2 regions of the Actinomadura gamaensis genome follow, and region 2 is predicted to be linked to the other one. Evidence: riboswitches for the same ligand, from Rfam matches in the RefSeq annotation. Region 2 holds a riboswitch; the other holds the start of a gene.

Region 1 (11,299 bases), on a different contig from region 2:
CCCAGTGCCCGGGCCGCGACCTGGTCCTGCTCACCACGGCCCAGTTCCTGGCCGCGCTGCTGGAGCGGCACGACTACCGGCAGCGCGACGGGAAGCGCCTCGACCCGCCCGAGCCGCTGCCGGGCACGCTGAGCCCGTTCCGGCTCTCGTTCGACGCCGTCCCGGCGGCCCGGCCGGTCAGCACTCGATCACGTTGACGGCGAGGCCGCCGCGCGAGGTCTCCTTGTACTTGTCGAGCATGTCGCGGCCGGTGTCCTTCATGGTCTTGATGGCCCGGTCGAGGGACACGAAGTGCTTGCCGTCCCCGCGCAGGGAGATCCGCGCGGCGCTGATCGCCTTGATCGCGCCGACCGCGTTGCGCTCGATGCAGGGCACCTGGACGAGGCCGCCGACCGGGTCGCAGGTGAGGCCGAGGTTGTGCTCGATGCCGATCTCGGCGGCGTTCTCCACCTGCTCGGGCGTCCCGCCCAGGACCTCGGTGAGGCCCGCGGCGGCCATCGAGCAGGCCGACCCGACCTCGCCCTGGCAGCCGACCTCCGCGCCGGAGATGGACGCGTTCTGCTTGAACAGCACGCCGATCGCCCCGGCGGTCAGCAGGAACCGGACGACGCCCTCGTCGTCCGCGCCGGGGACGAACCGGTCGAAGTAGTGCAGGACGGCCGGGATGATGCCCGCCGCGCCGTTCGTCGGGGCCGTCACGATCCGGCCCCCGGCGGCGTTCTCCTCGTTCACGGCCAGGGCGAACAGCGTCACCCAGTCCATCGCGTGCAGCGGGTCGGTGGCCTTCTCCGAGGTCAGCTTGCGGTGCAGGCGCGGCGCGCGGCGGCCCACCTTCAGCCCGCCCGGCAGCAGGCCCTCGCGGGTGCAGCCGCGGTCCACGCAGGCCCGCATGACCCGCCACAGCTCGACCAGCCCGGACCGGATCTCCTCCTCGGTGCGGCCGAACGCCTTCTCGTTCTCCAGCATCAGCGCGGAGATCGACAGGCCCGTCTCGCGGCACCGGTCGAGCAGCTCGGCGGCCGTGTCGAACCGGTAGGGCAGGACGGTGTCGTCCGCCTTGATCCGGTCCGCGCCGGTGGCGTTCTCGTCCACGACGAACCCGCCGCCGACCGAGTAGTAGACCCGCGACCGCAGCTCGTTGCCGTCAGCGTCGAAAGCGGTGAACCGCATCCCGTTCGGGTGCCCGGGCAGCGAGATCTTCCGCTCGAAGACGAGGTGCTCGCCCACCACGAACGGCACGCGCTTAACCCCGTAGAGCGTTAGTTCCCCGGTCTCGCGGACGCGCGCGAGGCGCTCGTCCACCGAGTCCACGTCCACCAGCTCGGGCTTGTCGCCCTCCAGGCCGAGGATCACGGCCTTGTCGCTGCCGTGCCCCTTGCCGGTCAGCCCGAGCGAGCCGTAGAGGATCGCCTCGACGGACGCGGTCTTCTCCAGCACCCCGTCCTGGTCGAGCCCGCGCGCGAACCGGTGCGCCGCGGCCATCGGCCCGCCGGTATGCGACGAGGACGGCCCAATGCCGATCTTGAAGAGGTCGAACACGCTGATAGCCATGGCTGCTGCTACTCCGTTGTAGCGAGAGGGACGGACGTGCCCCCGGCCGCCGGGCGGACGGGGGCACGGCCGGTCACAGGTTCGGGTAGAGGGGGTGCTTGTCGGCCAGGGCCTTCACCCGGGCGCTGAGCGCCGCCTCGTCGAAGGACGGCTGGAGCGCCAGCGCGATGACGTCGGCGACCTCGCGGAAGTCGTCGGCGCCGAAGCCGCGCGTAGCGAGCGCCGGAGTGCCGATCCGCAGCCCGGACGTCACCATCGGCGGACGCGGGTCGTTCGGGACCGCGTTCCGGTTGACGGTGATGCCGATGGCGTGCAGGCGGTCCTCGGCGTCCCGGCCGGTCAGCTCGGAGTCGACCAGGTCGACCAGGACGAGGTGCACGTCCGTGCCGCCGGTCAGCACCTTCACGCCGGCCTTCGCCGCGTCGTCGGCGAGCAGCCGCTCGGCGAGGATGCGGGCGCCCTCCAGCGTGCGCCGCTGGCGGTCCTTGAACTCGTCGGACGCCGCGACCTTCAGCGCGACCGCCTTGGCGGCGATCACGTGCTCCAGCGGGCCGCCCTGCATGCCGGGGAAGACGGCCGAGTTGATCTTCTTGCCGTACTCCTCCCGCGCCAGGATCAGGCCGCCGCGCGGACCGCCGAGGGTCTTGTGCGTCGTCGTGGTGACGATGTCGGCGTGCGGCACGGGCGAGGGGTGCAGCCCGGCGGCGACGAGGCCCGCGAAGTGGGCCATGTCGACCATGAGCAGCGCGTCCACCGAGTCGGCGATCTCGCGGAACCGGGCGAAGTCCAGTTGCCGCGGGTAGGCCGACCAGCCCGCCACGATCATCTTCGGGCGGTGCTCGGCGGCGAGGCGCGCGACTTCGTCCATGTCCACCCGGCCGTCGTCCTCGCGCACGTGGTAGGGCACCACGTTGAGGACCTTGCCCGAGTAGTTCAGGCGCATGCCGTGCGTCAGGTGGCCGCCATGGGCCAGGTCGAGCCCGAGGATCGTGTCGCCGTGGTTCAGCAGGGCGAAGTACACCGCGGTGTTCGCCTGCGCGCCCGAGTGCGGCTGGACGTTGGCGAACTCGGCGCCGAACAGCTCCTTGGCCCGGTCGATGGCGAGCTGCTCGGTGACGTCGACGTACTCGCAGCCGCCGTAGTAGCGGCGGCCGGGGTAGCCCTCGGCGTACTTGTTGGTCAGGACCGTCCCCTGGGCCTCCAGCACCGCGACCGGCGTGAAGTTCTCCGAGGCGATCATCTCCAGGGTGGACTGCTGGCGGTGCAGCTCGTCCGCGACGGCGGCGGCGACCTCCGGGTCCACCTCCGCCAGCGGGGCGTCGTGCGAGGAGAGGGCGGCCACGGTCAGGACTCCTCGATGAGCTTGGCGTAGGCCTCGGCGTCGAGCAGGTCGCCCGGCTCCTCGCTGATCTTCACCTTGAAGATCCAGCCCTCGCCGTACGGGTCGTCGTTGATCACCTTGGGCTCGTCGACCACGGCCGCGTTCACCGCGGTGATCTCGCCGCTGACGGGGGAGTACAGGTCGCTGACCGACTTGGTGGACTCCACCTCGCCGCAGGTCTCGCCGGACTCGACGGTGTCGCCCTCGCCCGGCTGGAGCTCGAGGAAGACGATCTCGCCGAGCGCGTCGGCGGCGTGCTGGGTGATGCCGACGGTGACGATGCCGTCCTCGTTGTCGAGGCCGGCGACCCACTCGTGGTCTTCGCTGTAGCGGAGCTGCTCCGGAACGCTCACGTGTTCTCTCTCCAGGGATTCAGGAACGCTTGTAGAAAGGCAGGGCGACGACGTCGACCGGCTCGTGCCGGCCGCGCACGTCCACGGCCAGCTCGGTGGTGTCCTCGGGGACCGAGGCGTCCAGGTAGGCCATGGCGATCGGCGTGCCCAGTGTGGGCGACGGGGCGCCGCTGGTCACCACCCCGCACGGCGTGCCGTCCGGGCCGACGACCGCGTACCCCTTGCGGGGCGCCCTCCGCCCGCGGGCCACCAGTCCCACGAGCCTACGGCCTGCGGGGGCCTCCGCACGCGCGGCCAGCGCGGTCCGCCCGACGAAGTCCGCGTCCTTCTCGAACTTGACCACCCGGCCGAGGCCCGCGTCGAACGGCGTCGTCTCGGTGGTGAGCTCGTTGCCGTACAGCGGCATCCCGGCTTCGAGCCGCAGCGTGTCGCGCGCCGACAGCCCCGCCGGGACGACCCCCTCGACCCCGGCCAGCGTGTTCCACAGGCTCACCGCGTCGGCGGCGGCGACGAAAAGCTCGAAGCCGTCCTCACCGGTGTAGCCGGTGCGGGCGATCAGGGCGTCCACCCCGGCGACGGTGCCGGACAGGATGGCGTAGTACTTCAGCTCGGGCAGCGGCGCGTCGGTGAAGCGGAGCAGGATGTCCTGCGCGTCCGGGCCCTGGAGGGCGATGAGGGCGTAGGCGTCGGACCGGTCGTCCACCTCGGCCTCGAAGCCCTTGGCCCGCTCGACCAGGGCGTCCCGGACGACCGCGACGTTGGAGGCGTTGGCGACGACCAGGTAGGTCTCGGCGGCCAGCCGGTAGACGATCAGGTCGTCCAGCACCCCGCCGTCCTCCTGGACGATCATGGTGTAGCGGGCCTTCCCCACGGCCATCGGCGAGATGTTGCCGACCAGCGCGTAATCCAGCGCGGCGGCGGCCTGCGGGCCGGTGAGGAAGATCTCGCCCATGTGGGAGAGGTCGAACAGCCCGGCGCCGGTGCGGACGGCCTTGTGCTCGGCGGTCTCGCTCGCGTAGCGCAGCGGCATCAGGTAGCCCGCGAAGTCCACGAGGTTCGCGCCCAGAGCGGCATGGACGTCGTAGAGCGGCGTCTTCTTGGCAGTCGGATCGGCGGACATGGGTCTGGCTCCTTGGTCGCGGGGCGCGCGTGGACTCCCGTCAATGGTCCCACTCGCGCACCGGGCGGCTCGGTGCCTCCCCCTCTGTCATCGGCGCCTGAGAGCTTCACCCCCTGACCTTGCGGGGGCTTTCACCTTCGGCGGAGGGCGGTGAGGCCCTCGCTTTCCAGAGGTCGCCTGGTCCGCGCGGTCCGTGGGGCCTGAGAGGTTCCGGGGAGGAGTTGCTCCTTCGGCGGCCCCCGCTGGCGGCGGGGGCGCTCTCCCGCGCGGGATCAACGGCTGTCCGCAATCTACCAGCGGCCTGGGGGCGCTACCAGCCGACTTGTCGCGCTTTGCCGTTGATTTCGGCGTTCCGATTGACGGGGCCGGACGCCGACGGTTGCATGATCTCGCAACTCAGCGATCTTTCAGCCGATCGAGAGGAGACGCCATGGCGTTCACCCGGAGCGCGGGCACCCGGAGCCGCGTGTGGCTCGCGTCCGGAGCGGGGGCCGCCGTGGTCGCCGCGTCCGTGGCGGCGGTCGCCTGGAACGGCGGGTCGGCGGGCGCGTCCGGGGGCGAGCACGCGGCGGGCGCGGTCGCGGCGACCTCCGCCGCGGGCTTCAGGCACCCCGGCGTCCTGGTCGGCAAGGCGCAGCTCGACGCGATGCGCAGCCGCGTCAAGGCGGGCAAGCAGCCGCAGAAGAAGGCGTACGACGCGATGATCGCAAGTAAGTACGCCGACCTGAAGCGGACACCGAAGCCCCGCGCGAACGTCGAGTGCGGCTCGTCGTCGCACCCGAACAACGGCTGCACGGACGAGCGCGACGACGCGATGGCCGCCTATACCGACGCGCTCGCCTACACGGTCAACCACGACCAGCGGTACGCGGCCAAGGCCGTCCAGCTCATGGACGCGTGGGCGAAGGTGCTGAAGGAGCACACCAACTCCAACGCGCCGCTCCAGGCGGCCTGGGCCGCCAACGACTGGGCCCGCGCCGCCGAGATCATCCAGTATTCGCCGTACGGCGCGAAGTGGAAGGGCGCGAAGAGGTTCTCGTCCTTCCTGCGGACGGTGTACCTGCCCGTCGTCAACAAGGACCGCCCCACGACGAACGGCAACTGGGAACTGATCATGACGGACGCGACGATCTCCATCGCCGTCCACACCGACGACCGCGCCGCCTACGACCAGGCCGTGGCCCGCTGGCGCAAGCGCCTGCCCGAGTACGTCTACCTGAAGCAGGACGGCCCGCTCCCGAAGACCCCGCCCGGCGTCTCGGGCAAGGCGGCGACGATCAAGTACTGGCAGGGGCAGAGCACCTTCGTGGACGGCCTCGCCCAGGAGACCTGCCGCGACTTCGGCCACACCGGCTGGGCCCTCGACGCCGCCGTCCACGTCGCCGAGACCGCCCGCCTCCAGGGCCTCGACCTCTACAAGGAGGCCCGGCCCCGCCTGACGAAGGCGATGGAGTTCCACGCCCAGTACGACCTGGGCGCCAAGGCGCCGTCCTGGCTCTGCAAGGGCAGCCCGAAGACCGGCCTCGGCCCGGTCCTGGAGATCGGCTACAACGAGTACCACCACCGCCTCGGGGTCGCGCTGCCGAAGACCGGACAGCTCGTCACGTCGAAGCGCCCGGCCGGAGCGTCCTACTTCCTCGGCTGGGAGACCCTCACCCATGCCGACGCCCCGTAGGCGTCAGCGCACGTCAAGGGGGGCGCCCGGCCGGGCACCCCCTTTTTCTTCGCGCTAGAGCGGGGTGACGTAGGCGCCGGAGATGCCGCCGTCCACGAGGAACTCGGACGCGGTGATGAAGGACGCGTCGTCCGATCCGAGGAAGGCGACGGCCGCCGCGATCTCCTCGGGCTCGGCGAAGCGTCCGGTCGGGATGTGGACGAGCCGCCGGGCCGCCTTCTCCGGATCCTTCGCGAACAGCTCCTGCAACAGCGGCGTCGAGACCGGCCCGGGGCAGAGCGCGTTGACCCGGATGCCCTCGCGCGCGAACTGGACGCCCAGCTCCCGCGACATCGCCAGCACGCCGCCCTTGGACGCCGTGTAGGAGATCTGCGAGGTCGCCGCGCCCATCTTGGCCACGAACGACGCCGTGTTGATGATCGATCCGCGGCCCTGCTGCCGCATGTACGGGATCACGTGCTTGCAGCACAGGTAGACGCTGGTGAGGTTCACCTCCTGGACGCGCTTCCAGGCGTCCAGGCCGGTCTCCAGGATGGAGTCGTCGTCCGGCGGGGAGATGCCCGCGTTGTTGAACGCGACGTCGATCCGTCCGTAGGCGGCGTGGGCGGCCTCGAACAGCGCCTTCACGTCGTCCTCGGACGTGACGTCGGCCTTGACGAACAGGCCGCCGACCTCCTCGGCCGCCTTGGTGCCGCCGGTCTCGTCCAGGTCGGCGACGACGACCTTCGCGCCCTCGGCCGCGAGCCGCCGGACGGTCGCCAGCCCGATCCCGCTCGCCCCGCCCGTGACGACGGCGACGCGCCCCTCGAAACGCTGCACGCTATTCCTCCGTGGATATGAAGACGTTCTTGGTGTCGGTGAAGGCGGCGAGGGCGTCCGGGCCGAGCTCGCGGCCGAGGCCGGACTGCTTGAAGCCGCCGAACGGGGTCCAGTAGCGGACCGACGAGTGGGAGTTGACCGAGAGGTTGCCCGCCTCGACCGCGCGGGACATGCGGAAGGCGCGGCCGACGTCGCGGGTCCAGATCGATCCGGACAGGCCGTAGGGGGTGTCGTTGGCGATCCGGACCGCGTCGGCCTCGTCCTCGAAGGGGACGACGACCGCGACGGGGCCGAAGACCTCCTCGCGCCAGGCGGGCAGGCCGGTCACGCCGTCCCCGGCGAGGACGGTCGGGGCGTACCAGAACCCCTTGCCGGACGGGGCCGTGCCCCGGACGGCAACGGGGGCGCCGTCCGGGACGAACGAGGCGACGCGCTCCCGGTGCGCGCCGGTGATCAGCGGCCCGACCTGCGTCTTCTCGTCGCGCGGGTCCCCGACGACGACGGCCCGGACGGCCGGTTCCAGCAGTTCCATGAAGCGGTCGTAGACGGGCCGCTGGACGAGGATGCGCGAGCGGGCGCAGCAGTCCTGCCCGGCGTTGTCGAAGACCGCGCCGGGGGCGGTGGCGGCGGCCTTCTCGATGTCGGCGTCCGCGAAGACGATGTTGGCGCTCTTGCCGCCGAGCTCCAGGGTGAGCCGCTTGACGCCGGGCGCGCACGCGGCCATCAGCTCGCGGCCGACGCGGGTCGAGCCGGTGAACGCGATCTTCGCGACGTCCGGGTGGTCGGCGAGGCGGCGTCCGGCGACCGGGCCCTCGCCGGGCAGGACGGTCACGACGTCCTCGGGGAGCCCGGCCTCCAGCGCCAGCTCGCCGACGCGCAGCGCGGTGAGCGGGGTGGCCTCGGCGGGCTTGACGATCACCGTGTTCCCGGCCGCGAGCGCCGGGGCGAGGCCCCAGCCGAGGATCGGCATCGGGAAGTTCCACGGGACGATCAGCCCGACCACGCCGAGCGGCTCGTGGAAGGTGACGTCCAGGCCGCCCGCCACGGGGATCTGGCTGCCGGTCAGCCGCTCGGGCGCGGCGGAGTAGTAGAGCAGCACGTCGCGCAGGTTGCCGGCCTCCCAGCGGGCCTGCGCGATCGGGTGCCCGGCCTCGGCGACCTCCAGCTCGGCCAGCTCCTCCAGGTGCTCGTCGACCGCGGCGGCGAACGCGCGCAGCAGCCGCGCCCGGTCGCCGGGGGAGACGTCCCGCCAGCGGGCGTAGGCGCGCCTCGCCCGCTCGACGGCCCGGTCGGTGTCGGCGACCGTCGCCATGGCCACGGACGTGACGACCTCCTCGGTCGCCGGGTTGATCACGTCCAACACATGCCCTTCCCTCGTGTCGGAGTCGGAGTCGGAGTCGGTTCTCAGAGCCGTTCGAAGCCGCGGAACAGCTCCCAGTCGGTGACGGCGCGGTCGTAGGCGTCCAACTCGACGCGGGCGTTGTTGGCGTAGTGCTCGACGACCTCCTTGCCGAACACCTCGGCCGCCAGGGCGCTGGACGACCAGTCGGCCGCGGCCTCGCGCAGCGAGCGCGCGACGGTCGGCGCGCCGGAGGCGTACGCGTTGCCCGTGTACGGCTCCTCCAGCGGCAGGTCGTTCTCGATGCCGTGCAGCCCGGCCGCGATCATCCCGGCGACCGCGAGGTAGGGGTTCACGTCGCCGCCGGGCGTCCGGTTCTCGATCCGCAGGGACGGCCCGTGCCCGACCAGCCGCAGCGCGCAGGTCCGGTTGTCGAGCCCCCACTTGATCGCGGTGGGCGCGAACGAGCCGGGCTGGTACCGCTTGTAGGAGTTGATCGTCGGCGCGTAGAGCAGGGTGAAGTCGCGCATCAGCGCCTGCTGTCCGGCGACGAACGCCCGCCCGATGTGCGAGAGGCCGTGTTCGCCGTCCGGGGAGGCGAGGACGGGACGTCCGCCGGCGTCCCGCAGCGACAGGTGGATGTGGCAGGAGTTGCCCTCGCGCTCGTTCGGCTTCGCCATGAAGGTGATCGCCATGCCGTCCTGCGCGGCGATCTCCTTGGCGCCCGTCTTGTACAGCGCGTGGTTGTCGCAGGTGGTCAGCACCTCGTCGTACCGGAACGCGATCTCGTGCTGGCCGAGGTTGCACTCGCCCTTCGCGGACTCGACGTACATGCCCGCGCCCTCCATGCCGAGCCGGATCCGCCGCAGCAGCGGCTCGACCCGGGCCCCGCCGAGCAGCGAGTAGTCCACGTTGTACTGGTTCGCCGGGGTGAGGTCGCGGTAGGCGCGGCGCCAGGCGTCCTCGTAGGAGTCGGCGTAGACGATGAACTCCAGCTCGGTGCCCGCGAACGCGGTCCAGCCGCGCTCGGCGAGCCGGCCGATCTGGCGGCGCAGGATCTGGCGCGGGGACGGCGCGACGTCCGAGCCGTCCTCCCACAGGACGTCGGCGTGGACGAGGGCCGCGCCGTCCTGCCAGGGGACGCGCCGCAGCGTGGCGAGGTCGGGCCGCATCACGAAGTCGCCGTAGCCGCGGTCCCAGGACGACATGGCGTAGCCGTCCACGGTGTTCATCTCGACGTCCACGGCGAGCAGGTAGTTGCAGCCCTCCGAGCCGTGCGCGGCGACCTCGTCCAGGAAGAACCGGGCGGACAGCCGCTTGCCCTGGAGCCGTCCCTGCATGTCCGCGATCGCGATGATCACGGTGTCGATGCGTCCGGCGGCGGCCTCGTCGCGCAGCTCGTCCAGCGTCATGCGGGCGCTCATCCGGCTCCTTCCAGGTCGTCGGTCGGCCGGGCGCTCATGCGATGCCCTTCAGCTCGTCCTCGATGGCGGCCAGCTCCTCGGCGCTGCCCTGCACCTTCGGGCCGGTGAACCAGCGCCGCGCCGACAGCACCCACCAGAGCGCCGCCCCGCCGAGGACGGCCCCGAGCGCGACCGGCGCGTAGTTGAAGCTGTCGGTGGTGATCGGGTTCGCGGGCGGCAGCATGAACAGGACCGAGATGAACAGCACCCAGACCACCGCGACGATCCCGATCGGACGGCTGAACCGGCCGAGGTGCCACGGCCCGCGCTCGAACGCCGCGCCCTGCCGCAGCCGCAGGAAGGTCGGGACCACGTAGGCGATGTAGAGGCCGATCACCGCGACGGACGTCACCGCGAGGTAGGCCGTGTAGTTCCACAGCGCGGGCAGGGCCAGCACGAACGCGCAGCCCGCCGCGAGCCAGATCGCGTTGGTGGGGGTGCGGGTGCGGGCGTTGATGCGGTGCCAGGCCGCCGAGAACGGCAGCGCGCCGTCCCGCGAGAACGCGTAGATCATCCGGGAGTTCGCGGTGACCGAGGCCATCCCGCAGAAGAACTGCGCGCCGAACGAGATGAGGATCAGCACGTCCCCGAGGGTCCGCCCGGTCGCGGACGTGAAGATCTGCGCCGGGCCGTCGCTCGCGGCCTTCGCGTAGTCCTGGATCGCGAAGGTCATGCCGAGCAGCAGCAGCCAGCCCGCGACGATCGAGATCAGCACCGAGTTGACGATCCCGCGCGGGCCGGACCGGGCCGCGTCGTGCGTCTCCTCGGTCATGTGCGCGGACGCGTCGTACCCCGTCAGCGTGTACTGCGACAGCAGCAGCCCGATCAGCGCCGCGTAGAACCCGTACTGCCAGCCCGTCTCGTTCACGAACTTCGTGAACACGAACCCGGCGCCCTGGTGGTGGGACGGCTTGAACGCCAGCACCCCGATGACGACCGCGACCCCGGCCACGTGCCACCACACGCTCACGCCGTTCAGCAGCGCCACCAGCCGGACGCCGAACTGGTTCACCAGCGCGTGGATCACCAGCAGCACCGCGAACAGCAGGAACGTGTGGCCGGGCGAGGTCGGGTAGCCGAACCGGTCGTCGAGCAGCGGGTTGAGGAAGGCGGCCGAGCCGTAGACGATCCCGGCGGTCACCGCGACCTGCCCGGTGAAGTTGAACCAGCCGGTGAACCAGGCCCAGGCCGCGCCGTTGCGCGGGGCGAGCTTGGCGGCCCAGTAGTACAGGCCGCCCGCGGTCGGGTAGCTGGAGCAGACCTCGGCCATGGCCAGGGCGACCAGCAGGGTCATCGCGCCGACGCCGAGCCAGCCCCAGGTGATCACGGCCGGGCCGCCGCCCTTGAGGCCGATCGTGTAGGAGGTCAGGCAGCCGGTGAGCACCGAGATGATCGTGAACGAGACGGCGAAGTTGGCGAATCCGGACATCGACCGCCGGAGCTCCTGGGCGTAGCCCAGCTCGTGCAGGCGTCGTTCGTCGTCGGAGAGGGACGGGGCGTGTTCGTCGAGGCTCACGGCGCCTCCTCGCAAGGGGGTTCTGGCGCCCGACTAATCGGGCTAACGTCAGACCATTAAGGTTTGCGGGCGGCGTCCCGTC
Region 2 (11,299 bases):
GGTGATCTTGCGGAGGTCGGCGATGCACTCGTGCGCGACCAGGCCGTCCCGGCCGGTGTAGAGGATCGGGAAGTGCGGGGCGAGCTTGGCCGCCAGGTAGTTCGCGGCGATGATCGCGCCCTCGGTCGCCGCGCGCAGGCCGTCCGGGCCCATCATGGCGATGTAGGCCCAGGAGATCGGCAGGATGCCCGCCGAACCCCACGGCGCCGCCGAGATCGGCCCGACGCCCGTCTCCTGCGGCCCGGCCTCGGCGCGCAGCGGGTGGGACGGCAAGAACGGCGCCAGGTGCTCGCGGACGCCGACCGGACCGACGCCCGGACCGCCGCCGCCGTGCGGGATGCAGAAGGTCTTGTGCAGGTTCAGGTGCGACACGTCCGAGCCGAACTCGCCGGGCCGGGCCAGGCCGACCAGCGCGTTCAGGTTCGCGCCGTCCACGTAGACCTGGCCGCCCGCGTCGTGCACGGCCTTGCAGACATCGGTGATCGTCTCCTCGAAGACGCCGTGCGTGGACGGGTAGGTCACCATGATCGCGGCGAGCGCGTCGCCGTGCTTGTCGATCTTGGCGTGCAGGTCGTCCACGTCGATGTTGCCGCCGTCGTCGCACTTGACGACCACGACCTTCATCCCGGCCATCACCGCGGACGCGGCGTTGGTGCCGTGCGCCGAGGACGGGATCAGGCAGACGTTCCGGTGGGCCTCGCCGCGCGAGGCGTGGTAGCCGCGGATCGCCAGCAGCCCGGCCAGCTCGCCCTGCGAACCGGCGTTCGGCTGCACCGACACCCGGGCGTACCCGGTGATCTCGGCCAGCCAGCCCTCCAGCTCTCCGATCAGCTCCACGTATCCGGCGGCCTGGTCGATCGGCGCGAACGGGTGGATGTTCGCGAACTCCGGCCAGGTAATCGGCTCCATCTCGGTCGTCGCGTTCAGCTTCATCGTGCAGGAGCCGAGCGGGATCATGGACCGGTCGAGCGCGATGTCCTTGTCCTGGAGGCGGCGCAGGTAGCGCAGCATCGCGGTCTCGGAGCGGTGCGCGTGGAACACCGGGTGCGTCAGGTACGGGCTCTCGCGGCGGACGAACTCCAGCGCGTCCCCGGCCGGAACGCCCTCGACGCCCTCGACGCCGAACGCGCGCCACACCGCCGCGACGTGCTCGCCGGTGGTGGTCTCGTCGCAGGCGATCCCGACGTGGTCGGCGTCGGCGAGCCGCAGGTTCACGCCCTGCGCCCGCGCGGCCGCGACGACCTCGGCGGCGCGGCCCGGCACGCGCGCGAACACGGTGTCGAAGAAGTGCTCGTGGACGACCTCGACGCCGCCCGCGCGCAGCCCGGCCGCCAGCCGCACCGCGTGCCCGTGCGCGCGCTGCGCGATCGCGGCGAGCCCCTCCGGGCCGTGGTAGACCGCGTACATGCTCGCCATCACCGCGAGGAGCACCTGCGCGGTGCAGATGTTGCTGGTGGCCTTCTCGCGCCGGATGTGCTGCTCGCGGGTCTGGAGCGCCAGCCGGTAGGCGGGCCTGCCGTCGACGTCCACCGACACGCCGACCAGGCGGCCCGGAAGCTGCCGCTGGATGCCCTCGCGGACGGCCATGTACCCCGCGTGCGGGCCGCCGAAGCCGAACGGGACGCCGAACCGCTGCGCCGAGCCGACCACGATGTCCGCGCCGCTCTCCCCCGGCGGGCGCAGCAGGGTCAGCGCGAGCAGGTCGGCGGCGACGACGGCCTGCATGTCGCGGGCGTGCGCGGCGTCCACCAGCGGCGTCAGGTCGCGGACGGCCCCGGACGCGCCCGGGTACTGCACCAGCACGCCGAAGAAGTCGCCCTCGGGCAGCCCGCCCGACAGGTCGGCGGTGACGACCTCGATCCCCAGCGGGACGGCCCGGGTGCGGATCACCTCGATCGTCTGCGGCAGCGCGTCGGCGTCCACGAGGAACGCGCCCGGCTCCTTGCGCCGGCCCACCCGGTGCGCCAGCGCCATCGCCTCGGCGGCGGCGGTGCCCTCGTCCAGCATGGAGGCGTTCGCGACCGGCAGCCCGGTCAGGTCGCCGACCACGGTCTGGAAGTTGAGCAGCGCCTCGAGCCGGCCCTGCGAGATCTCCGGCTGGTACGGCGTGTAGGCGGTGTACCAGCCCGGGTTCTCCAGCACGTTGCGCAGGATCACGCCCGGCGTGTGGGTGCCGTGGTAGCCCAGCCCGATCATGGACGTCAGCACGGTGTTCTTGTCCGCCAGCTCGCGCAGCCGGGCCAGCGCCGCGGGCTCCGACAGCGCGGGCGGCAGCGCCAGCGGGCGGGACGTGCGGATCCCCGCCGGGACCGCCTCGTCGATCAGGGCGTCGGCGCCGGAGTAGCCGATCGCCGCGAGCATCCGGGACCGCTCGTCGCCGGCCGGGCCGATGTGCCGGTCGGCGAACGCCGACCGCGGGGTCTGTGGCGAGGCCACGGGAGCGAAGTACTGGGCGGTCATTGGGGAGAGCCTCCTGGGCTGCGAAAGCGGTCGCTCAGGGCGTCCCCGGCCGTCGGCCGGTGACACGGTCTCCCCCTCTGTCGTGGCACCTGAGAGCTTCCCCCGCGCGGGCGCGCGGGATTTCCCCTTCGGTGAGGCGGCCCGCCTCCGTTTCCGGGGACGCGCGCGCCTGCTTTCCAGAGGTGCCTCGTCTGAGCGGTCCTTTTGCCTGAGAGGTTCCGGGGAGGGTTGCCCCTTCGGCGTCCCACGCTGGCGGCGTGGAATCTCTCCCGCACAGGGTCAGCGGCGTTTCCTTTGGGAACTCTATCCAACACCGGGCACGATCGAACGCGGCGGTCCCACCGTCACCGGCCCGGAGCCCCGGCGGCGCGCGGCGGCCCGCCCGGCCGGCCCGCGGGGCCGCCCGGCGTGGCGGAAGCGACCCCTCCCCCGCCGCGGCCGCCGGAGAAAGTACGATATTCGCAGCTCACGGTCAGGGGACCCGGAAACCGCGGGGGCGCGGGGCGACGACGGAACGGCGGTGCGGCGTGACGCGGACCCAGGACGGCGCGGCGCGGACCGGCCGTGCCCAGGCCGGGCACGTCCCGGCCGCGACCGCGCCGCGTCCCGCCGTCCCCGGTGACCCGGAGCCCGCCGCGGCACCGGCGATCCCGGTCGAGGAACCGCCGTGGCCCGGCCGGATCCGCCGGTCCGGCGACGCGATCCGCTTCCTCACCTCGGTCGCCGGCCTCGCCGCCGTCATGCTGCTGGTGACCATCGCCCAGCAGACCACGCACGGCCTCCAGACCGACATCGTCGAGGGCACCGCGCACGCGCCGCGGTGGCTGCTGTCGCTGGCGACGCTGGCGTCCAGCTTCGGGGTGCTGGCCGTCCCGGTCGCGTTCGCGGTCGAACGGCTGTTCCACCGGGACGGGTCGCGGGTGGCGATCGCGGTGCTCGCCGCGATGATCACCTTCGGGCTGACCGTGGCGGTGGACGACTGGGTCGTCCCCGCCGCGCCGAGCGGCCTGCTGGACGCGCTGATCTGGGGCAGCTCCGGCACCGCCGTGGTGCACACCGACATCGCGCCGGTGATCGCGTTCGTCGCGGCGGTCGGGATGGCCGGACGCTCCCGCTGGCAGCTCACCGCCTGGACCATGATCGTCCTGGCCGCGCTCACCGGCCTCACCGCGTCCTACGCCTCGGTGTCGGCGCTCGCGGCCACCTACTTCCTCGGCGAGGCGATCGGCCACGGCACGCTGTACGCGGTCGGCACGCCGAACCCGCGCCCGCCCGGCACGGCGGTGGTGGCGGCGCTCACCCGGCTCGGGCTGCGTCCGGTCGGCGCCCGGCGGCTCGTCACGGCCGCCGACGAGCCGCGCCGGTACGCGGTGGAGATCGCCCCCGGCCCGGACGGCGCGCCGCGCGACGGCGCGGGCCGCCCGCTCCCCCGCGGTCGCTGGCAGCTCCAGGTGAACGTGCTCGACCGCGACCAGCAGACGGCCGGGCTCGTGTACCGGCTGTGGCGGCTGGTGCGGCTGCGCGCGGGCAGCGGCCGCCGCCCGCTGCGCTCCCTGCGCCGCGCCCTGGAGCAGGAGTCGCTGATGGCCTACGCGGCGTCCGCGGCGGACGTCCGCACCCCGCGCCTCACCGGCGCCTGCGAGGTCGGCACCGAGGCGGCGCTGCTCGCCTACGAGCACGTCCCCGGACGGCGGCTCGACGAGCTGACCGACGAGGAGATCGACGACGCGCTCCTCACCGACGTCTGGCACCAGTTCGCCCGCCTCCAGGCCGCCCGGCTCGCGCACCGCCTCCTGGAGGGCCACGCGATCCTCGTCAGCATCTCCGAACCGTCCGGACCGGCCGGACCGGCCGGACCGGCCGGCGGCGCGGACGCCGAGGCCGGGGCGGGCGGTCGCTCGGGCGTGAGCGCCGACCTCACGGCGGGCGGCGGCACGAACGGCGGTGGCGCGAACGGCGCCGACGCGGACGGCAGCGCGGACGGCGGCGCGGACGGCGGCGCGGACGGTGGCCGGGACGGCGGCCGGGACGGCGGCGCGGACGGCGAGGCGGGTCACGGACCTGAGACCGCGCCCGAGGCCGGGCAGGACGGTCCCGAAGGGCGCCTCGCGCACATCGTGGACTTGGGCGTAGGCGAGATCGCCGCGGGCGACCTGGCGCTGCGCCTGGACCGTGCCCAGCTCCTCACGACCCTCGCGCTGCGGGTCGGCGCGGAGCGGGCCGTCGCGACCGCCGCGCCCGTGCTGGGCGAGGGCGCGCTCGCCGCCGCCGTCCCGCTCCTCCAGCGGGTCGCGCTGACCCGGGCCACCCGCACCGCGCTCCGGCACGACAAGCACCTGCTCACCCGCATCCGCGAGCAGATCCTGAAGCTGGAGCCCGAGGCCGAGACCGAACCCGTCCGGCTGGAGCGCTTCCGTCCCCGGACCATCGTCAGCATCGTCGCGCTGACGTTCGCCGCCTACATCGTCATCCCGCAGCTCACCAGCGTGAACCTGGACCAGATCGGCGAGCGGGCGAACGTCTGGTGGGCGGCGCTCGGCGCGCTCGCCTCCGCGGTCACCTACGTCGCGGCGGCGCTGATGCTCATCGGGTTCGTCCCGGAGCGGCTGCGGCTGTGGCGGACGATCCTGGTGCAGGTCGCCGCGTCCTTCGTGAAGCTCGTCGCGCCCGCCGCCGTCACCGGCGTCGCGCTCAACACGCGCTACCTGCAGAAGGCCGGGATCCGCTCGGGCCCGGCGGTGGCCAGCGTCGGCGCGTCCCAGCTGATGGGCATGGTCGTCCACATCCTGATGCTGGTGGTCTTCGGGTTCATCTCCGGCTCCACGCAGACCGCCACCCGCGACCTCGCGCCGTCCCGGACGATCGTCATCGTGCTGCTGATGCTCGCGATCCCGGTCGCGGTGGCCCTCGCCATCCCGCGCGTGCGGCGGTTCGTGACCGCGCGGCTGCGGTCGATGTTCTCGGGGGTGCTGCCGCGGCTGGTCGACGTCCTCCAGTCGCCGCGCAAGCTCGCCACGAGCCTCGGCGGCACGCTGCTGCTGACCGCCGGGTTCGTGGTCTGCCTGGACGCCTCCATCCGCGCGTTCGGCGGCGACCTGCCCTGGACGGCCGTGGTCGTGGTGTTCCTGACCGGCAACGCGCTCGGCTCGGCCGCGCCGACGCCCGGCGGCCTGGGCGCGGTCGAGGGGGCGCTGACGCTGGCGCTTACGATCTCCGGGCTGCCCGCCGAGACCGCGACCTCGGCGGTGCTGCTGTTCCGCCTGCTGACGTTCTGGCTGCCGGTGCTGCCCGGCTGGGCGGCCTTCGCCTACCTCCAGCGCAAGGAGGCGATCTGAGCGGCGCCCCTCACGGCGTCCGCGAAGCCTGCGAGGGGCAACTGCGAAGGGCAACTGCGACCAAGGGCTGCGAGAGGCCCTGAGAGGTCCTGCGAAGTCTGCGAGAGGGGGTCGGGGGTGACCGCTCGGGGGTCGGACGTCGGGCGCCGGGGCGGCCCGGGAAGGACGATCGGGGGTCAGCCGGTGCGGCGGGCGCGGCGGCGGTGGGCGAGTTCGTCGTGGGGGTGCGCGTCGTCGTCCTCGCCGGTGTCCGCGCGTTCGGCGGGCAGCTCCGCCAGGCTGCCCTCCACCTCCTGCCACACCCGGCCGAGCGCGATGCCGAAGACGCCCTGCCCGCCCTGGAGCAGGTCGACGACCTCGTCGGCCGAGGTGCACTCGTAGACGCTCACACCGTCGCTCATGAGGGTGATCTGGGCGAGGTCCTCGACGCCGCGGTCGCGCAGGTGGGTCACCGCCGTGCGGATCTGCTGGAGCGAGACCCCGGTGTCGAGGAGGCGTTTGACGACCTTCAGCACCAGGATGTCGCGGAACCCGTACAGCCGCTGGCTGCCCGAGCCCTGCGCCGCGCGCACGCTCGGAGTGACCAGGCCGGTGCGCGCCCAGTAGTCGAGCTGACGGTAGGTGATCCCCGCGGCGGCGCACGCCGTGGGGCCCCGGTAGCCGACGTCCTCCGGCGGGGCCGAGACCCTGGTCTCGAAGAGCAGGCCCTGCTCTCCGGCGCGCTGGGACGCCACGCGCCTGTCAGGGGTCGCCTTGCCCTCGCCGCTGCTCACCGCCACGCGGACCTCCGGCTTCTGTCAGCCCGCGGGGTTTCGTCAAGGGGGTTTGACGAATGACACCACGGGTGTTCCACCAGCACGGTAGGTGCCGGTCAGGGTGTGGTCAACGTTCGTCGTCGGCGCGTCGCCTACCCGGATGAACCGGCTTCACGTGGGCAAACTGCGCACCTCCGCTCTCACCGCACTCCTACCCACGTCCCCCCGGTGCGGAAACGGGCAGGTCCGGCCGGTGCGAGAACATCCGGGCAGCCGCATGACCTCGCACGTCACCCGGCGTGACCGTTTCGTCCCCGCCCCGATGATCACTTTCGTCACGTTCCGTGCCCGCCGCGCGCCACGCCGAAGATTTCTCCGGAGAACGCGAGCGGACGGGCGTGTCAAAACCCGCGGCCCCGCGCCGCAAAGCTCGAATACCGGACGGCGCAGTGACCGGACGGCGCAGGGGGCGGGCGCCTCGACGGGCGGGCGGCGGCGGGCCGTGGGGCGGTCAGCCGGCGCGGCCGAAGTCCTCGGGGGTGATCGTGTCGAGGAACTCGCGGAACTTCTCGACCTCGTCCTCCTGCTCGTCCGGGATCGCGACACCCGCCTCCTCGAGGATGTCCTCGGCGGCGAAGATCGTCGCGCCGGTGCGCAGCGCGAGCGCGATCGAGTCCGACGGGCGGGCGCTGACCTCGACCCCGTTGGAGAAGACGAGGTCGGCGAAGAAGATCCCGTCGCGCAGGGCGGTGATGTTCACCGTCCGCAGCTGCACGCTCAGCGCGTCCAGGACGTCCCGGAACAGGTCGTGGGTGAGCGGGCGCGCCGGCAGCACCCCCTGCTGGGCGAAGGCGATCGCGGTCGCTTCGACCGCCCCGATCCAGATGGGCAGGTACCGATCGCCCTCGGTCTCCTTCAACAGGACGATCGGCTGATTGGAGGGCATCTCGACCCGGACGCCGACGACCTCCATCTGCTTCACTGCGGCTCCCTGCTGGTCCTCGCGGCCTCGGTCTGGTCTCGTCCGGACCGGCTGCCCGCCGACCCCTGTAGCCAACGTACACCCGGCCCGCGCCGACGTGGCCGGGCGACGGGCGGGCAAATCACGCCACACCCGGCTCGCCGCCCGTATCGGACGGCGTTCCCCCGGGGCGCGGCCGTGGTCACGGATCCAGGCTCTCCCGCACACCGGCCGACACCAGGGCGGCGTGCAGCCGGATCGACAGCTCGGCGATCTGGCGCGCCGTGGCGGCGGCCTCCTCGTGCGCGCCGGGGCTGCGCCGGCGCAGTTGCGGCGCGACGAGTTGCTCGATCAGCCCGACCTGGCGGTCGGCCGCGGCCTTGACCGCGCGCAGGTTGCGGGCCTCGAACCCGAACGCGCCGAGCGCGGCGGCGGCCCGCGCGACGGCCAGCGCGTCGCCGTCGTAGTGCGTCCCGGACCGGCGGACGAGCCCGTACTCCTCCAGCTGGGCCAGCAGCGCCTCGGTGATCGACGCCCCGTCGATCAGCTGGCGGCGGGTGAGCCGGACCTCGGCGGCGGACCCCGCGCCCGCGTCGGCCGCGACCAGCGTGCGGGGACGGCGCGCACCGTCCGCGGCGCGCCCTTCGGCGGACCGCCCGTCCGGCGACCGCCCGTCCAGGAATCGTCCGTCCAGGGACCGGCCGTCGTTGGCGCGGGCGTCCGCGTGCCGGGCGTCCGCGGAGCGGCCGTCCTGGGGGCGTCCGGTGACGGCGCGGCCGTCCGGAGAGGGCCGTCCGTCGGACGCGTCGCCCGCGCGCGGCTCCGGGGCCGCCGGGTGGCGGGTGCCCAGGGGCGGTGGCGACTCGCCGCGGTCCAGCGCCTCCAGGTGCTGCCGGATGACCCGCAGCGGGAGGTAGTGGTCGCGCTGGGCGGTCAGCACGAACCGCAGCCGCGCCACGTCGGCGTCACCGAACTTGCGGTAACCCGACGGGCTGCGCTGCGGTTCGACCAGCCCCTCCGCCTCCAGGAAGCGGATCTTGGAGATCGTGATGTCCGGGAACTCGGCCCGGAGCAGCCCGAGAACGTCCCCGATCGTCATCAGGGCCCGGGCGGCCTGCGCGCTCATCGCCCTCCCATCGTCGCCGCCTCCCGCCTGCCGTTGCCCGTACCCGCGCCGCGCGCCGCCCGCCGTCCGGGCGGGACGCGCCGGCTCCCCCGGCGTCCCGGCGCGGACCGCCGTCCGCGCCGGAGCGCTCAGCCGTGCTGCGGGTTGGTCAGGAACACCAGCCGGAACTTGCCGATCTGCACCTCGTCGCCGCCGGACAGGCCGGCCTGGTCGATCCGCTGCCTGTTGACATAGGTGCCGTTCAGGCTGCCCACGTCGCGCACCGAGAAACCACCGCCGTGCCGGGCGAACTCGGCGTGCTGGCGGGACACGGTGATGTCGTCGAGGAAGATGTCGCTCTCCGGGTGGCGACCGGCGGAGGTGCGGTCCTTGTCGAGCAGGAAGCGGCTGCCGGCGTTGGGTCCGCGCTCGACGACCAGCAGCGCGGTGCCGGGAGGCAGCGCCTCCACCGCGACCTGGGACGCGGCGGGCGGCCCCGGTTCGGCGCCGTCGGAGTCGAGCGCCTCGAACCCGCCGATGGAGATCGTCGAGGTCGACTCGCCCGGGGACTCCCGGGGAGGCGGGGGCTGCTGGCCGCTCCGGGTCAGCGGAGTGCCGCAGTTCGAGCAGAAGCGGGCATCATCCGGGTTGGCGTGACCGCACTGCGTGCAGTAGACGCTCGGCATCGATCGGCTCGGCCTCCTACCTCCGGCGCGGCGCCCGCGGCCCCCGTCCGGCTGCCGCCCGCGCCCCGCGCATCCTTCGTCCAACCCGCGCCCGGGTGACCGTCCCGACCCCGGGTGCTCGCGCCCGGTGCTCGGCGCACCGGCCCGACCACCCGCCATCGCGACGGTCGCCGCAACTTACGCGGGTGAGGCCCGAGGGGTCAACCGGAACGGTCAGCCGGTCGCCTCCACGCTACCTTCGACAATGATCGCAGGTCTACGCCGCCGCGCGGACGGCTGCCGGACACCCTCCCGTCACCTTCCGGTGACCGGCGGCGGGCCGGTTCCGCCCCGCGGGGACGTGCGCGCAGGGCGGCGCGGCCGCGCGTTCGCGGTCCGTTCCCCCGTGATCCCCTACCCCGACCGTACCGCGCTGACGGTCATTCGCGCACGCGGGGTGACCGTCACCCCCGCTCCGAGACCACGGAGCGTTCGCACGACGCCGCCCGGGATGCCGAGCGCGGTCGCCATGGTGTGCGGGTCGCCGATCGCCAGGATCCGGTAGGGCGGGGGCAGGAACCGGCCGTCGGCGAGGACGCCCTCGGGCCGGTCGACGAAGTAGGTGTCCACCCCGGCGCGCACGTCCCCGACCTGGACGACCTCGGCCCCGGCGTCGCGCAGCTCCTCCAGGGCGTCCAGGAGGTCGGCGGCCCGGACGGCGCGGCGCGGGTCGGTCACGGTGATCTCCACGCCGGGCCCCTCCGCGGGGACGGTCCCGGCGAGCAGCCCGTAGTCCTCGGCGCGGCGGCGCGCCTCCTCCAGGGCGGTCTGGCCGCGCGCGTCGCGTTCCAGGCCCGCCTTGGTGTTCTCCAGGTCGCGCAGGTCGGCGCGCAGCCGCTCGGAACGCTGCGTGAGGTCGGACAGGATGCCGACCAGCTCGTCCTGGCGGGCGGTGGCGAACTTGGTGTCGCGGCCGTTGGCCCGCACCTGCGTGACGACGGCGAACCCGAGCACCAGGCAGAGCAGCGCGCCCGCGACCTGCCCGCGCGTGAGCCGCGGCCGCAGCATGTCGGCGAGCAGCCGCAACGGCCCGCGCTCCGCCTCTCCGCCGCCCGCGGGCGCCCCCGCCTTCCCGCCGCCTGCGGACTCCGCCGCCTTCCCGCCGCCCGCGGCCTCCACCGCCTCCTCGGCGGCCGGGCCGGGGGACGGGGGCGTCTCGGGGGACTTCTCCGGCCCGGTCATGCGCCGAAGAGCTTCCGGCGGATGGCGGCGGCGTTGGAGAAGATCCGGACGCCGAGGACGACGACCACGCCGGTGGACAGCTGGGAGCCGACGCCGAGCTGGTCGCCGAGGAAGACGATGAGCGCCGCGATGATCGTGTTGCCGACGAAGGAGACCACGAACGTCTTCTCGTCGAACACGCCCTCCAGCCGGGCGCGGACACCGCCGAACATCGCGTCCAGGGCCGCGACGATGGCGATCGGAAGGTAGGGCTGGAGCCACAGCGGCACGTCCGGCTGGAAGAACAGGCCGAGCGCGACCCCGGCGACCAGCCCGATCAGCGCGACCACCGCACCACCTTCACCACCGCGTCACCTTCACCACTGTCATTTCCTCTTCTCCCCCGCCGGCCGGGCGTAGCGCGGCGCGGACGGCGCGGCGGCGGGCAGCCGGACCGAGCCCGCGGCCGCCACCCCGTACCGCAGGCCGTACCGGTCCCGCAGGGCCGCGAGGCGCTGGTCGGCCGCCGAGCCGGTGAACGCGGCGCGCAGGCGGCCGGGGTCGCCGAGCGCGGTGACCGCGTACGGGCCGGTCAGCGGACGGTAGTCCACCAGGACGGCCTCGCCCGCCGTCCGGATGGCGCTGGTGGGGGTCAGCCGCAGCCCGTTGATCGCGACGGCGGTGGCGCCGGCCGCCCAGAGCCCGTTGACCAGGATCTGAAGATCCTGATCATAGACCCGGCCGTCCTCGTCGCCCGCGCCGCCGCCGCCCGCGCGGTGCGCGTCGTCCAGGGTGAC

What was found. Region 2 has a riboswitch for glycine ahead of gcvP (aminomethyl-transferring glycine dehydrogenase). Riboswitches for the same ligand answer to the same signal wherever they lie in the genome.
Region 1: it holds a riboswitch for glycine, as region 2 does, so the genes downstream of both, gcvT (glycine cleavage system aminomethyltransferase GcvT) here and gcvP (aminomethyl-transferring glycine dehydrogenase) in region 2, are expected to answer to the same signal.

What each region holds. Positions count from the first base shown of each region.
Region 1 is NZ_JBHSIT010000015.1:19,659-30,957, reverse strand. It holds gene ACFPCY_RS37730 (cytochrome P450) at 1-197, shown strand, start outside; gene ACFPCY_RS37725 (L-serine ammonia-lyase) at 178-1,551, opposite strand; gene ACFPCY_RS37720 (serine hydroxymethyltransferase) at 1,625-2,893, opposite strand; gene gcvH (glycine cleavage system protein GcvH) at 2,896-3,285, opposite strand; gene gcvT (glycine cleavage system aminomethyltransferase GcvT) at 3,305-4,405, opposite strand; glycine riboswitch at 4,480-4,581, opposite strand; glycine riboswitch at 4,583-4,680, opposite strand; gene ACFPCY_RS37705 (alginate lyase family protein) at 4,836-6,080, shown strand; gene ACFPCY_RS37700 (3-oxoacyl-ACP reductase) at 6,135-6,899, opposite strand; gene ACFPCY_RS37695 (aldehyde dehydrogenase family protein) at 6,901-8,259, opposite strand; gene ACFPCY_RS37690 (glutamine synthetase family protein) at 8,304-9,662, opposite strand; gene ACFPCY_RS37685 (amino acid permease) at 9,697-11,217, opposite strand.
Region 2 is NZ_JBHSIT010000002.1:501,137-512,435, reverse strand. It holds gene gcvP (aminomethyl-transferring glycine dehydrogenase) at 1-2,460, opposite strand, end outside; glycine riboswitch at 2,528-2,646, opposite strand; glycine riboswitch at 2,647-2,742, opposite strand; gene ACFPCY_RS08175 (flippase-like domain-containing protein) at 2,988-5,795, shown strand; gene ACFPCY_RS08170 (MerR family transcriptional regulator) at 5,972-6,574, opposite strand; gene ACFPCY_RS08165 (bifunctional nuclease family protein) at 7,062-7,532, opposite strand; gene ftsR (transcriptional regulator FtsR) at 7,714-8,637, opposite strand; gene ACFPCY_RS08155 (FHA domain-containing protein) at 8,766-9,302, opposite strand; gene ACFPCY_RS08150 (DUF881 domain-containing protein) at 9,696-10,523, opposite strand; gene ACFPCY_RS08145 (small basic family protein) at 10,520-10,852, opposite strand; gene ACFPCY_RS08140 (DUF881 domain-containing protein) at 10,889-11,299, opposite strand, start outside.